Regions from separate parts of the Citrobacter koseri ATCC BAA-895 genome, predicted to be linked through region 4. Evidence: predicted binding sites of a transcription regulator. Region 4 holds the regulator's gene; each other region holds the start of a gene.
What was found. The regulator PurR, encoded in region 4, represses purine synthesis genes. The targets are predictions, from matches to a motif close to CANGCAAACGTTTGCNTG.
Positions count from the first base shown of each region.

Region 1: a site for PurR is predicted at 2,049-2,066, ahead of purE (5-(carboxyamino)imidazole ribonucleotide mutase). Genes of this name have one in related genera too.
Region 2: a site for PurR is predicted at 2,173-2,190, ahead of carA (glutamine-hydrolyzing carbamoyl-phosphate synthase small subunit). Genes of this name have one in related genera too.
Region 3: a site for PurR is predicted at 1,838-1,855, ahead of guaB (IMP dehydrogenase). Genes of this name have one in related genera too.

Region 1 covers NC_009792.1:2,436,297-2,440,510, reverse strand. Annotated here, with positions in the region: gene mnmH (tRNA 2-selenouridine(34) synthase MnmH) at 1-305, opposite strand, end outside; gene purK (5-(carboxyamino)imidazole ribonucleotide synthase) at 405-1,472, opposite strand; gene purE (5-(carboxyamino)imidazole ribonucleotide mutase) at 1,469-1,978, opposite strand; gene lpxH (UDP-2,3-diacylglucosamine diphosphatase) at 2,097-2,819, opposite strand; gene ppiB (peptidylprolyl isomerase B) at 2,822-3,316, opposite strand; gene cysS (cysteine--tRNA ligase) at 3,490-4,214, shown strand, end outside.
Region 2 covers NC_009792.1:3,121,960-3,126,173, forward strand. Annotated here, with positions in the region: gene carB (carbamoyl-phosphate synthase large subunit) at 1-786, opposite strand, end outside; gene carA (glutamine-hydrolyzing carbamoyl-phosphate synthase small subunit) at 805-1,953, opposite strand; gene dapB (4-hydroxy-tetrahydrodipicolinate reductase) at 2,410-3,231, opposite strand; gene CKO_RS14350 (serine-tRNA(Ala) deacylase AlaX) at 3,418-4,047, opposite strand; gene CKO_RS14355 (LysR family transcriptional regulator) at 4,138-4,214, shown strand, end outside.
Region 3 covers NC_009792.1:269,616-273,829, reverse strand. Annotated here, with positions in the region: gene guaA (glutamine-hydrolyzing GMP synthase) at 1-250, opposite strand, end outside; gene guaB (IMP dehydrogenase) at 319-1,785, opposite strand; gene xseA (exodeoxyribonuclease VII large subunit) at 1,947-3,320, shown strand; gene CKO_RS01245 (zinc ribbon domain-containing protein) at 3,317-3,532, opposite strand; gene CKO_RS01240 (peptide MFS transporter) at 3,663-4,214, opposite strand, start outside.
Region 4 covers NC_009792.1:1,604,068-1,608,281, reverse strand. Annotated here, with positions in the region: gene punC (purine nucleoside transporter PunC) at 1-903, opposite strand, end outside; gene punR (DNA-binding transcriptional activator PunR) at 1,016-1,948, shown strand; gene purR (HTH-type transcriptional repressor PurR) at 1,945-2,970, opposite strand; gene cydH (cytochrome bd-I accessory subunit CydH) at 3,268-3,357, shown strand; gene CKO_RS07130 (MFS transporter) at 3,532-4,214, shown strand, end outside.

The sequences.
Region 1 (4,214 bases), 830 kb from region 4:
TGCGAACGCTGACCGCCGCGCGCGCAGCAGAGATAACCCCGGGGATGTTGAATACAGGCTTTTCGCCAGGCCTCCAGCCGCCGTTGACGCTCGTCGCCGGCAACGAGTTTATGGCCCAACGCCAGTGCCGCTTCCGGCCCCTGGCGTTTGTAACAGGTGCCGACTGCCGCGCGTTCTTCATCATTCATTAAGGGCAGGTTAATCGCGGTGGGCATGGCGCCCTGCGTAAATTCTATCGGCGCGCGAACGTCGATTAAAGGCGTATCGGCCGCCAGAATGGCGCGATAGTCCGTCCCATCGTTCATTGTGGAATCCTGAAAAAAAACAAACGGCAATGACGGGGATTTTACGCGCTGAAGGAGGAGCCGGAAAAGGATAAGATTCCTTTCCCGGCATTTTATGTATTACTTAAGCTTACTTTGCGCCCAGATGATGCCGCTGGCGTATTCCGGCGGCAGCAAGGGAACTAAGGCTTCCAGCGTTGCGCTTAAGCGATCGGTATCGCTGTCGGTCAGGTTCAGGTGGCCCACTTTACGCCCCTCGCGAACCTCTTTGTCGTACCAGTGCAGATGCACCAGCGGCAGTTTCAGCCAGTCGTAATTCAGAGCGCTGCCAATCAGGTTCACCATCACGGACGGGCTGTCCACGACCGGTGACGGTAACGGCAGACCGGTAATCGCGCGCAGATGCAGCTCAAACTGGCTGATGCTGGCGCCGTTTTGCGTCCAGTGCCCGCTGTTGTGTACCCGCGGCGCCAGTTCGTTGATGAGCAACCCTTCCGGCGTGATAAAACACTCCATCGCCATGACGCCGACATAACCCAGTTCGTGCATGATGGCGGAGAGCATGGCCTCCGCCTGTTCCTGCTGTTTCGCGTTGGCCTGCGGGAACGCTACGCTGGTGCGCAGAATCCCATCCTGGTGCAGGTTGTGCGTCAGCGGGTAGAACACGGTGCTGCCGTCATGGGCGCGTGCGCCGACTAACGACACTTCGCCAGAGAAGTTAATGCCCTGTTCAACAATGCACTCGCCGTAACCGTCGTCCGGGAACTGAGCGGTTTCATCCGCGCGTAAACGCCATTGCCCACGGCCGTCGTAACCGCCGACGCGCCGTTTGACGATAGCCAGTTCGCCCAGACGCGCAAATACGGCGGGCCACTCGTCCCGGCTTGCCAGCAACTGCCAGGGCGCCGTCGCCAGCGAGAGTTTGTCAAAAAGCTGCTTTTGCGTCAGGCGGTCGGCAATAATCGGGAAAACGTCGCGGTTGACGAAAGCCGGGTGGCGCGCCAGTTCGCGGGTCAATGCGGTTTCCGGCCAGCGTTCGATTTCCGCTGTGATCACGCTTTGTTGAACCGGGACGGCGGTAGGTTCCGCGTCCAGCCCGACAGGCCAGACGGTGATGCCCAACGGTTCGCCCGCCTGACGCAGCATCCGTCCTAACTGGCCGTTACCCAGTACGCAGACCTGCTTCATGCCGCACCTCGTGGGTCGGGATTCTCAAGCACCTCATTGGTCTGGGCTTTACGCCAGTCCGCCAGACGTTGGCGCAGGTCTTTATCGTGTGTCGCCAGAATTTGCGCTGCCAGCAGCGCCGCGTTCGCCGCGCCCGCTTTGCCGATCGCCAGCGTGCCGACCGGAATGCCGCGCGGCATCTGGACGATAGAGTAGAGGCTGTCCACGCCGCTCAGCGCAGCGCTTTGCACCGGCACGCCCAGTACCGGCACCAGCGTTTTTGCCGCAATCATTCCCGGCAGATGCGCCGCGCCGCCAGCACCAGCAATAATCACCTGATAACCTTTCTCTTCGGCGCTTTCGGCGAAGCTGAACAGCTTATCGGGGGTGCGGTGTGCGGAAACCACTTCAACGTGGTGTGGAACGTTCAGGATATCGAAGATTTCGGCGGCAAACTGCATGGTAGCCCAGTCGCTTTTGGACCCCATCACGATGGCGACACGCGCCGGATTATTGCGGGAAGACATGCGTCTTAAAACTCCTGTGGTGCACAACTCTCGGCTTTTGAGGGCACAGAGAATAGCACGGAAATACGCCAAGGAAAACGGTTGCGTACCTTATGACGTCGTCAATTCACGGGAGAGGTTAAAACGGGAAATGGAGAAGCTCAACGTCATCCGGCGTGACTTTTACCATCGACCCTTCGCTATGCCAGGCGCCTAAAACAACGCGGAACGCGGGTTTGCCGTTAGCGCTCAGTTCGTGAACGTCCGGGCGATGGGTATGACCATGAATCAGCCATTGCACATGGTGTTTTTCCATTTCGACCACCACGGCCTGTGGATTAACGTCCATGATCTCCAGTGACTTGCTGCTGTTGGCGGCTTTGCTGCCTGCGCGCATTCTGGCGGCAATACGATTGCGGATAAACAGCGGCAGGGCGAGGAACAGCGTCTGTAGCCAGGGTTTGTGAACTTTGGCGCGAAACGCCTGGTAACCGGCATCGTCGGTGCAGAGCGTGTCGCCGTGCATAATCAATACGCGACGACCATAGAGGTCGAGCACCTTTTCCTGCGGCAATAGCGTCATTCCGCTTTCACGGGCAAAGCGTTTGCCGATCAAAAAATCACGGTTGCCGTGAATAAAGAAGCAGGGTACGCCGGAATCTACAACGGCTTTAATGGCTGCGGCCATTTCGCGGTGCAGCGGGTTGGGATCGTCGTCGCCTATCCAGGCTTCGAAAAGGTCGCCAAGAATGTACAGCGCATCGGCCTGGCGCGCGTCACCGGCTAAAAAACGCAGAAAACCGGCGGTGATCGCCGGTTCTTCCGTGCAGAGGTGAAGGTCTGCAATAAACAGTGTCGCCACGATTACTCGCTGACGGTCACGTTTTCGATGATAACGTCTTCTTTCGGCACGTCCTGATGCATACCGCTGCGGCCTGTTGATACGCCTTTGATTTTATCAACCACGTCCATGCCTTCCACGACTTCAGCGAATACGCAGTAGCCCCAGCCCTGCATGCTTTCGCCAGAGAAGTTCAGGAAGTCGTTGTCGGCCACGTTGATGAAGAACTGCGCCGTTGCGGAGTGTGGAGCCTGAGTACGCGCCATTGCCAGCGTGCCACGGGTGTTTTTCAGACCGTTGTTGGCTTCGTTTTTGATCGCTTCTTTGGTCGCTTTCTGCTTCATGCCAGGTTCAAAACCGCCGCCCTGAATCATGAAACCGTTAATAACACGGTGGAAAATGGTGTTGTTGTAAAAACCTTCGCGGCAGTAGTCCAGGAAGTTTTTAACTGTTTCAGGCGCTTTGTCATCAAACGTTTTGATTACGATATCGCCGTGATTAGTGTGGAAAGTAACCATTTTTGCATCCTGTTCCGATATAGTGGTGCTTCGACCCCGGTAAGGGTCACATATAGGGGGGTGTTATAGCATAACCGCACGCTGCGATCACCTCGCAAAGTGTGCTGCTTCGATTACGAATAATATGTATCATACGGATATTATTACCCACACACGTCTATACGGAATCTTCGATGTTAAAAATCTTTAATACACTGACGCGCCAAAAAGAGGAATTCAAACCTATTCATGCCGGGGAAGTCGGCATGTACGTGTGTGGTATTACCGTTTACGACCTCTGTCATATCGGTCACGGGCGTACGTTTGTCGCCTTCGACGTCGTCGCGCGCTATTTGCGTTTCCTCGGTTATACGCTGAAGTACGTGCGTAACATTACCGATATCGACGACAAGATCATTAAACGGGCGAACGAAAACGGTGAAAGCTTTGTCGCGCTGGTCGATCGTATGATTGCGGAGATGCACAAAGATTTCGACGCGCTGAATATTCTGCGCCCGGATCTGGAGCCGCGTGCAACGCACCATATCGCCGAAATTATTGAGATCACCGAACAGCTGATCGCCAAAGGTCACGCTTATGTGGCGGATAATGGCGACGTGATGTTCGACGTGCCGACCGACCCGAACTACGGTCAGCTGTCGCGCCAGGATCTGGAACAGCTACAGGCGGGCGCCCGCGTTGACGTCGTTGACGTAAAACACAACCCGATGGACTTCGTGCTGTGGAAGATGTCCAAAGAGGGCGAACCGAGCTGGCCGTCGCCGTGGGGCGCGGGTCGTCCGGGTTGGCACATTGAATGTTCCGCCATGAACTGCAAACAGCTGGGCAACCATTTTGATATTCATGGCGGCGGTTCCGACTTGATGTTCCCGCACCATGAGAACGAAATCGCCCAGTC
Region 2 (4,214 bases), 1.5 Mb from region 4:
TTGGTACTCTTTGTCCGTCAGCGTTTGCGCCGGAGCCACTGTGATGGAATCACCGGTGTGGATGCCCATCGCGTCAAAGTTCTCAATGGAACAGACGATAATGCAGTTGTCGTTCTTATCACGCACCACTTCCATTTCGTACTCTTTCCAGCCAATCAGCGACTCATCTATCAGCAGTTCGTTGGTTGGGGAGAGATCCAGACCGCGCGCGCAAATTTCTTCGAACTCTTCGCGGTTGTAGGCAATACCGCCGCCGGTGCCGCCCATCGTAAAGGATGGACGGATAATGCACGGATAACCGACGTCAGCGGCAACCGCCAGCGCCTCTTCCATCGTATGCGCAATACCGGAGCGGGCAGTGTCGAGGCCGATTTTCTTCATCGCCACATCGAAACGGCGGCGATCTTCGGCTTTATCAATCGCATCGGCAGTGGCGCCAATCATGGTCACGCCGAACTCAGCCAGCACGCCCTGACGCTCCAGCTCCAGCGCGCAGTTCAGCGCCGTCTGGCCGCCCATCGTCGGCAGCACCGCATCCGGGCGCTCTTTCTCAATAATTTTACGCACCACTTCCCAGTGAATCGGCTCGATGTAGGTCGCATCGGCCATTTCCGGGTCGGTCATGATGGTCGCGGGGTTAGAGTTCACCAGGATGACGCGATAACCTTCTTCGCGCAGCGCTTTACACGCCTGGGCGCCAGAGTAGTCAAACTCACACGCCTGGCCGATAACAATCGGGCCCGCACCCAGAATCAGGATACTTTTTATGTCTGTACGTTTTGGCATGGCTCTGTTTACTCCTGATTATTTCGCGGACTGACGGTACTGCTCAATTAACTCGATAAAGTGGTCGAACAATGGCGCGGCATCATGCGGGCCAGGGCTCGCCTCAGGGTGTCCCTGGAAGCTGAACGCCGGTTTATCGGTGCGATGAATCCCTTGCAGAGTGCCGTCGAACAGCGATTTGTGCGTCACTCGCAGATTTGCAGGCATAGAAGCCTCATCCACCGCAAAACCGTGGTTCTGCGCCGTAATCATCACGGTATTGTTATCGATATCTTTTACCGGATGGTTACCGCCGTGGTGGCCGAACTTCATCTTGATGGTTTTCGCGCCGCTCGCCAGCGCCAGCAGCTGATGGCCGAGGCAGATGCCGAAAACCGGAATATCGGTTTCGAGGAATGCCTGAATCGCCTCGATAGCGTAGTCGCACGGCGCCGGATCGCCAGGGCCGTTAGAGAGGAAGATACCGTCCGGGTTCATCTTCAGCACCTCTTCGGCGGAGGTCTTCGCCGGAACCACCGTCAGGCGGCAGCCTCTGTCTACCAGCATACGCAGGATGTTGCGTTTCGCGCCGTAGTCGTAAGCCACAACGTGGAACGGCAGGTCAGTTTCTGATTTGGCTTCCGGCAGGTCGTCTGCAAGCGTCCAGCTTCCCTGCGTCCAGCTATAGGATTCAGCGGTGGTCACTTCTTTCGCCAGATCCATTCCATTGAGGCCCGGGAAGGCTTTCGCTTTCTCCAGCGCCAGTGCCGCATCCGGGTTATCACCCGCGATAATGCAGCCGTTCTGTGCGCCCTTCTCACGCAGCAGGCGCGTCAGCTTACGGGTATCAATATCGGCAATCGCCACGATGTTATGGCGTTTCAGGTAAGAAGAGAGGTCTTCAGTATTGCGGAAGTTGCTGGCAATCAGCGGCAGATCGCGAATGACCAGACCTTGCGCATGAACCTGAGAGGATTCTTCATCGGCTTCATTGGTGCCGACATTACCGATATGAGGATAAGTAAGAGTGACAATTTGGCGGGAATAGGAAGGATCAGTGAGGATTTCTTGATAACCGGTCATTGAAGTATTGAAAACGACTTCCCCAACCGCCGAACCTGTTGCCCCTATGGCCCGACCGTGAAACTGGGTTCCGTCTTCCAGAACCAATAGCGCTGACTTAATCAAAACACCCTCCAGAGAATATTCACTCACTTTATTTGCATATTAATTCATTTGTATAACCTGAATCAATGCAAATCTGCTTACCCGTGGATTTCTGGCAAACGGCGGCATTCTGAAGATAAGGCGGGTAAAAGTCAACTTAAAGGCGGTATTTTTTGTATTGTTTTACGACTCAGGGAAGGATGTTCTGATTTAACAGGCAAAAAGATCAGCTAACTTGTCCTGGAAAACGCTTGCGTGGCTGAAAGAATGCATTATGAAACCAGAGAGAAGGAAAAAGTGGACCATTTGGTCAAAATTTACATAAAAGCAACAAATAAACAGAAGAAAACAGATAAATTCACGAGTTTAAATAAAAAACAGAAAGATAATGCTAAAAATAATAGGGCAATAAATTATTGCCCTATGTAATCAACAAATTATGATTACCATAACCACATCACGAAGGGTAAAAACCAGCTATAAATTGTTTAAATTCAGTACATCACTCATATCAAAAAGACCATTTGGCTTTGATTTTAGCCAGATAGCCGATCTGACCGCGCCATTCGCAAACGTCATACGGCTGGAGGCCTTATGCGTGATTTCAATACGTTCACCGATATCAGCAAACATCGCGGTATGTTCACCCACAATGTCGCCAGCACGAACCGTCGCAAAACCGATGGTGCCCGGCACGCGTTCGCCGGTATAACCTTCACGACTGTATACCGCGCACGCTTTCAGATCTTTGTCCAGCGCGTGGGCGATCGCTTCCCCCATCGCCAGCGCGGTGCCTGACGGCGCATCCACTTTATGGCGATGGTGCGCTTCGATAATTTCAATATCGGTATAGTCGCCCATCACTTTCGCCGCTTTCTCAAGTAGCTTCAGCATGACGTTAACACCGACGCTAAAGTTGGCGGCGAACACAATGCCGATATCCTGCGCGGCATCGCGAATGGCCTGCTTGCCTGCGTCATCAAATCCCGTCGTGCCAATGACGATGCCTTTACCGTGCTGACGGCAAAACGCCAGGTGCGCCAGCGTCCCTTCCGGGCGAGTGAAATCGATAAAGATGTCAAAATCATCTTTTACCGCTTCCAGGCTACTTTGCACGGTGACGCCCGTTTTCCCTGCGCCTGCTAATTCACCGGCATCGCTGCCCAGTAATGAAGAACCTTCCCGCTCCAGCGCCGCGCCGAGTTGAACGCCGTCCATCCCCAGGGCGGCCTGAATCAGCTGACGTCCCATGCGTCCCCCGGCTCCCGCGATGGCAACGCGGATTTGTGCATCATGCATAGCTATTCTCTTTTGTTAATTTTGCGTAAATCGTTTTCAGATTAACCAGCGCCACGCCGCGCCGCTAGCCAAAAACGTCGATAATTAGAATTTAATGATAAACAGGGAGAGATATCAGTAAAAGCTATATGCGGGAAAAGCGGGACACCGCAGGCAACTCTGCCTGCGATCAAGAGCAAATGGGCGCTATTCAATGGAATAGTTAATGATGAGCTGCCCTTTCTTCATTTTAATCCCACCGATCATTATACGACCAAGTTGGCCGAGCGAAGTGACATGTGTTCCTCCACAGAAGTACATCGGAAGTTCGCCAAACCCCACTTTACGTCGCTCACCGTCAAACTCAATTCGGCGGGCATAATCCTTCGCCTGCCACTGTTCAATACACGCCAGCAGATTTTCAGCATCAGGAAGACGAGCATGTTCACCTGCTGAAAAGGTAATGCGCCCCTCACCCGGCCAGTGGTGCGCTTTCACTGGCGACCAACCCCATGTTTCTCCCGCACACCCGATAAGATGGCCTGCTGAATGCAGACGAGAGTTGAGCAAACGTGTCTGTGCATCGACTTTTAGCTGCACCACTCCCGCTGCAACGGGTTGCGGCAGAATATGTATAATTTGATTATCACGTAACATGATTCCGCAAACCGGAATATCCGCAATCCAGCCTTTGTCTGCGGGTTGTCCACCTCCCTGAGGGTGGAATAATGTTTTATCGAGCGTAACGGCATACAGGCCATCCATTTGTGGAGAGCACCCCGTCACACATGCCATGCCTTCTGTATCATCGGTGTTGTAATAAAGACGTTCTGTCATATGTCCTCCTGTCGTGAAGGGCAGTATATTATTTATCCCGGAGCAGATAATCCGCCTGCCCGGCAATGAATCTTTGCCTGAGAAACACAAATGAATTTGACACTCCTTCCCGATCTGGCCACTTTTGTGTTGATTGTTGATCACGGTAGCTTTTCTGCCGCAGCGCG
Region 3 (4,214 bases), 1.3 Mb from region 4:
CGAATACCGGCACGCCAGCTTCAAACACATACTCCGGCGCGCGTGGGCTGTTTTCTTCAGTGGTGCTTTCCGGGCCGCCGGAAAGAATAATACCGCTTGGGTTGAATTCGCGAATTTGTGCTTCCGTAACATCCCACGCCCACAGTTCGCAGTAAACGCCGAGTTCACGCACGCGACGCGCAACCAGCTGAGTGTACTGAGAACCAAAATCCAGGATGAGAATGCGATGTTTATGAATATTTTCCGTCATTGACGCTAATTCCGAGGCAAGTGAAACAGATTAAATAAATCGCCCGACACGAGGTCGGGCGAAGAAAATCAGGAGCCCAGACGGTAGTTCGGGGACTCTTTGGTGATGGTCACGTCATGAACGTGGCTTTCCTGAATACCCGCACCGCTGATGCGTACAAACTCCGCTTTGGTACGCAGCGCGTCGATAGTACCACAGCCGGTCAGACCCATACAGGAGCGCAGGCCGCCCATCTGCTGGTGAATGATCTCTTTCAGGCGGCCTTTATACGCTACGCGGCCTTCGATACCTTCCGGCACCAGTTTGTCTGCCGCGTTATCGCTCTGGAAGTAACGGTCAGAGGAGCCTTTGGACATCGCGCCCAGAGAACCCATACCACGGTAGGATTTGTAAGAACGGCCCTGGTACAGTTCGATTTCACCCGGGGATTCTTCAGTACCCGCCAGCATGGAACCGACCATTACCGCGCTTGCGCCTGCGGCGATCGCTTTGGCGATATCGCCGGAGAAACGAATACCGCCATCGGCGATAACCGGAATGCCCAGGCCTTCGAGTGCTTCTACTGCATCAGAGACAGCAGTAATTTGTGGAACGCCTACGCCTGTGACGATACGGGTCGTACAGATAGAGCCAGGACCGATACCCACTTTCACCGCGCTGACGCCAGCGTCTGCCAGCGCGCGCGCGCCTGCGCCGGTTGCTACGTTACCGCCGATGATTTGCAGATCCGGGTATTTGGCACGGGTTTCACGAATGCGTTGCAGAACGCCTTCGGAGTGGCCGTGAGAGGAGTCGATCAGCAGTACGTCAACGCCTGCGGCAACCAGCGCGTCAACGCGCTCTTCGTTGCCCGCACCCGCGCCAACTGCCGCGCCAACGCGCAGACGACCCTGCTCATCTTTACAGGCGTTCGGTTTACGTTCCGCTTTCTGGAAATCTTTTACGGTGATCATGCCGATCAGATGGAAGCTGTCATCCACAACCAGCGCTTTCTCAACGCGTTTTTCGTGCATTTTGGCAAAAACCACTTCACGCGCTTCACCTTCGCGCACCGTGACCAGGCGCTCTTTCGGCGTCATATACACGCTGACAGGCTGGCTCAGGTCGGTGACAAAACGCACGTCACGACCGGTAATGATACCGACCAGCTCGTTATCTTCGGTGACAACCGGATAGCCAGCAAAACCGTTACGTTCGGTCAGTTCTTTCACTTCACGCAGCGTGGTGGTTGGCAGAACGGTTTGCGGGTCGGTGACCACGCCGGATTCATGTTTCTTCACGCGGCGAACTTCTTCCGCCTGACGCTCGATAGACATGTTTTTGTGGATAAAACCGATGCCGCCTTCCTGTGCCAGGGCAATTGCAAGGCGCGCTTCCGTCACGGTATCCATTGCTGCGGAGAGCATAGGGATGTTCAGACGAATGGTTTTCGTCAACTGCGTGCTGAGGTCGGCAGTATTCGGCAGAACGGTGGAGTGAGCGGGAACGAGGAGGACGTCGTCAAACGTCAGAGCTTCTTTAGCAATACGTAGCATGGGCAATATCTCTAACCTGGGGGTGGATAAATATTGCCGTGGCATTATACAGAGCGAAACCGATTGCATCCACACTTTTTTGCAAATAATGCTTGCGATCCCCTGTGGGCGGGTTACTATCGACTGAATAACTTGCTGATTTAGAATTTGATCCCGCTCACATGTTATCCTCTCAGACCTCCACAATCTTTACCGTAAGCCGCCTTAATCAGACGGTTCGTCTGCTGCTTGAGCAGGAAATGGGGCAAGTATGGATCAGCGGTGAAATCTCTAATTTCACGCAGCCCGCTTCCGGCCACTGGTACTTTACGCTAAAGGATGACACCGCCCAGGTACGCTGCGCGATGTTCCGTAACAGCAACCGCCGCGTCACTTTTCGCCCGCAGCACGGGCAACAGGTGCTGGTTCGCGCCAATATCACCCTGTATGAGCCGCGCGGCGACTATCAGATCATCATTGAAAGCATGCAGCCTGCGGGTGAAGGTCTGCTCCAGCAGAAGTATGAATTACTGAAAGCAAAATTGCAGGCTGAAGGGCTGTTCGATCAGCAGTATAAACAACCGCTCCCCTCGCCCGCTCACTGCGTCGGGGTGATCACCTCAAAAACCGGTGCCGCTTTACATGACATTCTTCATGTCCTGAAACGCCGCGATCCCTCCCTGCCGGTTATCATCTACCCGACCGCTGTTCAGGGTGATGACGCGCCGGGCCAGATTGTTCGCGCCATTGAACGGGCTAACGCCCGAAATGAATGCGACGTGCTGATCGTCGGGCGCGGCGGCGGTTCACTGGAAGATCTGTGGAGCTTTAACGATGAACGCGTGGCGCGGGCGATTTTCGCCAGCCGCATTCCGGTCGTTAGCGCCGTCGGCCATGAAACCGACGTTACCATCGCCGATTTTGTTGCCGACCTGCGCGCGCCGACGCCTTCCGCAGCCGCCGAGATAGTCAGCCGTAATCAGCAGGAGTTGCTGCGCCAGATTCAGTCCGCGCAACAACGCCTCGGGATGGCGATGGATTACTATCTGGCAAACCGCAACCGCCGTTTTACGCAGCTTTTCCATCGGTTACAGCAGCAACACCCGCAACTGCGCCTGGCACGCCAGCAGACGATGCTTGAAAGATTGCGCCAGCGGATGAACTTCGCGCTGGATAATCAACTCAAGCGCGCGGCCTCGCGCCAGCAACGTGTCCTTCAGCGTTTAAACCAGCAAAACCCGCAGCCGCGAATTTATCGCGCGCAAACGCGTATTCAGCAACTGGAGTATCGTCTGGCCGAGAACGTGCGCGCACGTCTGAGCGCCACACGCGAACGCTTTGGCAATGCGGTAACGCATCTTGAAGCCGTCAGCCCGCTCTCCACGCTGGCGCGCGGTTATAGCGTAACCACGGCGACGGACGGCAAGGTGCTGAAGCAAACCAGACAGGTGAAAGCCGGTGATGTGCTCACCACCCGGCTGTCAGACGGCTGGGTGGAAAGCGAAGTGAAAGGCGTGACGACCGCGAAGAAAACGCGCAGGAAAAAGACGGATTAAAGCGGCACAAACTCCACGCGCTTTTTAGAGATCAGCCCATGATCATTCTGGCAGAAATAATCCACCGCGCCGCAGGCTTTTAACACCTGGAGCGGCTTATGGCACTCCGGGCAGCGCGCTTCAAGTTCAATATCTTTATTGCAGCTGTCGCAATGCGCCGCACCGTTTTGCGGTTCCAGCTCTGTATGGCAATCCGGGCAGGTAATCGACACGGTAACTCCTTTGATATCTTGCGGGCTGAGCATCAAAGCCCATGACCAATAAATCCCTGAACGCCTGTTCCCGTCTCGTTCGTTGAACTGCCGGGGCGTCACTCACGCCCCGGCCAGATCGGATGTTGCATCAGGCGTTAGTGACCGGCTTCTGCTCATTTTTAGTCTGTGTATTTTCCAGCATACGACGAACCGGAACAATAAGCACGATCAGCACCGCAGCGCAAATCAGCAGGGCGACGGAGCAACGCGCAAAGAGGTCCGGCAGCATATCGAGCTGATCGGCCTTCACATGGCCGCCAATCAGGCCCGCAGCCAGGTTACCCAGCGCGCTCGCACAGAACCACAGCCCCATCATCTGACCGCGCATTCTTTCCGGCGCCAGCAGCGTCATGGTCGCCAGACCAATCGGGCTCAGGCACAGCTCGCCCAGCGTCAGCATCAGAATGCTGCCTACCAGCCAGAACGGCGATACGCCCGCCCCGCCGTTATTCAGCACGTTCTGCGCCGCCAGCATCATCAGGCCAAAGCCCGCCGCCGCACACAGAATACCGATAACAAACTTGGTGATGCTGCTCGGGCGAATGTTCATGCTCGCCAGCTTTGGCCATGCCCAGCTGAACACCGGCGCCAGCAGGATGATAAACAGGGCGTTGATCGACTGGAACCATACGGCTGGAAT
Region 4 (4,214 bases):
AATCAGGATCTCTGTCAGCGAAACATGGCTGATGAAGCTGGCGCCCCAGGTGGCGACCACGCTCAGCGCATAGAGAACCAGTAACCAGGGCAACAGCTGTTGACCCTGCCATTTTTGCAGCGCCGCGCGGCAACCGTAACCGCCCACCAGGAACGCGATGGTCTGCGGTACATAACTCAGGCCAATTACCGCCGGGCTATAGCCCATTTCGCTGAGGATAAACGGGGAACCCGTCAGCCAGGCAAAAAAGCTGGCGGAGCAGGCGGCGTAAATCAGGACGTTGCCGCGATAAGTTTGTGAACGCAGCAGGCTGGCGAAGGTCAGTTTTTCCTGGCTGTGGTCATGTGCTTTTGTTGTTGGCTTTAAGCGTAAGGCGGGCAGCATCAATATCAGCGTAATGATGAACAGCGTGGCAAAAATGGCCTGCCAGGAAAAATGCGTCAGGATCCAACTGCCGAGTAAAGGCGCAAGGGCGGGCGATAAACCGACCAGCGGCATAATGGTAGCGAAGATGCGATTAATTTTTTGCGTTGGATAATAATCCGTCACCAGTGCCTGCCAGATCACCGTAGCGGCACAAACCCCCACCGCCTGAATAAAACGCAGTACCAGCAGCCCAGTAGCGCTTTCGACCCACATCATCCCCAGACTGCCCAGCGCGAAGATGGAGAGACCCAGCAGCAAAATGGGTTTACGCCCGTAACGGTCTGACAGCGGCCCCCACAGCAGTTGCGCGACGGCGAAACCGGCCAGGAACAGACTGAGGCTGGCGCTGACAGCCGCCGCCGGTGTTTGCAGGTCGGCCTGAATTGCCGCGAACGCAGGCAGATACATATCTGTTGCCAGAAAGCCCAGCACGCTGAGACCCGCCAGCCAGACTAAAAAACCTTTTCCGGGTTGCATAATTGTTTCTCTTTTCCAGAAGTAAGACATTGCCGCTGAGTGTAGGGAGTGAAATTCTGCTTGTGAAACGCTAATATTTGGCTACTGGATTCAAAATTTTTGCAGGCAGAATATGTGGTCAGAATATTCACTCGAAGTGGTTGATGCCGTTGCCCGTAATGGCAGTTTTAGTTCTGCGGCGCAGGAGTTGCACCGCGTGCCTTCTGCGGTGAGCTACACCGTCCGTCAACTGGAAGAGTGGCTGGCGGTGCCGCTTTTCGAACGACGCCATCGGGATGTTGAACTGACCCCCGCCGGGGCATGGTTTTTAAAGGAAGGGCGCTCTGTTATCAAAAAAATGCAGATCACCCGACAGCAGTGCCAGCAGATCGCCAACGGCTGGCGGGGTCAACTGGCGATTGCGGTCGACAATATTGTTAAGCCGGAGCGCACCCGGCAGATGATTGTTGATTTTTATCGTCATTTTGATGATGTGGAATTGCTGGTCTTTCAGGAGGTATTTAACGGCGTCTGGGATGCGCTGTCGGACGGGCGCGTGGAGCTGGCTATCGGCGCGACGCAGGCCATTCCGGTTGGAGGACGCTACACCTTTCGCGATATGGGGATGCTGAGCTGGAGCTGCGTGGTCGCCCGCCATCATCCGCTGGCGTCAATGGCTGGCCCGCTCAGTGACGACACGTTGCGCAACTGGCCGTCGCTGGTCCGGGAGGATACCTCGCGTACGCTTCCGAAGCGCATCACCTGGCTGCTGGATAACCAAAAACGCGTGGTGGTGCCGGACTGGGAATCTTCAGCGACCTGCCTTTCCGCGGGACTGTGTGTGGGAATGGTGCCGACCCACTTTGCTAAGCCGTGGATCGACAGCGGGAAATGGGTGGCGCTACAGCTTGAGAATCCGTTTCCTGATGCGGCGTGCTGTCTGACGTGGCAGCAGAACGACACGTCGCCCGCGCTGGCCTGGTTACTGGACTATCTGGGCGACAGCGAAACGCTGAATAAAGAGTGGTTACGGGAGCCGGAAGAGGCTCCCGCAGAAGGGGATTAACGGCGATAGTCGCGGAATGGGCCATCGGCGACAGAGCGACGCTCAATCAGACGCGGATGCACCTCAATGGACTGCGACTCTTCGCGTTTATTGACGATACGGTCAAGCAGCATATTGAAGGCCGTTTCACCCAGAGAATCTTTCGGCTGGTGAATCGTCGTCAGCGCAGGCGTAAAGTAACGCGCGTTGCGTACGTTGTCGTAGCCGATGACCGAGATATCCTGCGGTACGCGCAGCCCCATCTCGTCAGCGGCGCACAACGCGCCCATCGCCATAATGTCGCCACCGCAGAATACGGCCGTCGGGCGGTGAGACTGGGAGATCATTTGCTGCATCGCGCGGTAGCCTGATTCCGGCTCGAAATCACCCTGAACGATCCAGTTTTCCGGCACGTTTATCAGCGCTTCTTCCATCGCTTTCATAAAGCCAGCCAGACGACCTGCGCCGGTGTTGCGTTCCATCGGGCCGGGGATCACGCCAATTTCACGGTGGCCGCGTTCAACCAGATAACGACCGGCCATATAGCCGCCTGCAAAGGCGTTATCAATGACCGTATCGGTAAAGTCCGCTTTGGCTTCGCCCCAGTCCATCACCACCATCGGGATATGGCGATACTCTTCAAGCATAGAGAGCAGGGACTCAGGGTATTCGGAACACATGACCAGCAGGCCATCCACGCGTTTTTGCGCCATCATGGAGAGGTACGCGCGCTGTTTTTCCAGGTTGTTCCAGGCGTTGCCCAGAATCAGCGTATATCCTTTCTGGAAACAGTTCTTTTCAACGGCTTCGATAATTTCAGCAAAATAGGCGGCTTCGCTGCTGGTCGCCAGCAAACCAATCGATTTGGTGTGGTTAACCTTCAGGCTGCGGGCAACCGCGCTGGGAGAGTAGTGCAGCTCTTTAATGGCTGCCCATACCGCGTTGCGCGTCTCTTCCGCAACGAAGCGCGTTTTGTTAATTACGTGTGATACGGTTGTAGTGGAAACGTTTGCTCGCTTCGCCACATCTTTAATTGTTGCCATTACATCTCACTCCAGACCATATCCTGAACTCCTGAAAATACTGTAAGTAAACGTTTGCCTTTACACACCTTGATCGCAACGTCAGGGTTGCGGCACGCCGGGAAAACGACACGGAACATCAGGAAGGGGGCAATGGCCGGTACGCTAATCAAGTAAGCGTGGAATTTTGTCTGATCTTGACGAAAAGGGGAAGAGTTAAAAGCGCTTATCAATATAAATCATGGGAGATTTTTGCATTCAAGTGTGTAAAAATGCGCAATATCACTTTTTGTGTGGGAATAAAAAGGAGAAAACTTGATGAGCACCGATCTGAAATTTTCGTTAGTGACCACCATTATTGTGCTGGGCCTGATTGTCGCAGGCGGTCTGACTGCCGCACTGAACTGATTTACCTCTGAGGGAGAGCATTCTCCCTCTGTCTTTCCTCTCTCTTCTTCCTCATTTTTAACCAAATCGTAAAAGTCTTTTGCTATTTTGCTTACTTTATTAGTTTTGTGATTGATGTCATGCTTTTGACTCTTTTGCGTGCCTCGTGACGGCACGAAGCTGCGGAGTCGATGTATGAAAATAAATTATCCCTTACTGGCGCTGGCAATTGGCGCATTTGGTATTGGAACCACCGAGTTCTCTCCTATGGGCTTGTTGCCTGTTATCGCTCGCGGCGTGGATGTCTCGATTCCTGCGGCCGGAATGCTAATCAGCGCGTATGCCGTTGGTGTGATGGTCGGCGCACCGTTGATGACGCTGCTGCTTTCCCATCGCGCACGTCGTAATGCGCTTATTTTTTTGATGGCGATTTTTACCCTCGGAAATGTGCTGTCGGCCATCTCGCCGGATTACACTACGTTGATGCTGTCGCGGATTCTGACCAGCCTGAATCACGGCGCTTTCTTCGGTCTGGGGTCGGTGGTGGCGGCCAGCGTCGTCCCCAAACATAAACAGGCCAGTGCGGTCGCCACCATGTTTATGGGGCTGACAATCGCCAATATTGGCGGTGTTCCTGCGGCGACCTGGCTGGGGGAAACCATTGGCTGGCGTATGTCCTTCATGGCGACGGCGGGGCTGGGCGTAATTTCAATGATTAGCCTCTTTTTCTCGTTGCCGAAAGGCGGGGCGGGAGAGCGCCCTGAGGTGCGCAAAGAGCTGGCGGTGCTGTTGCGACCACAGGTGTTATCGGCATTACTGACCACCGTTCTGGGCGCAGGCGCGATGTTTACACTCTATACCTATATCGCCCCAGTGCT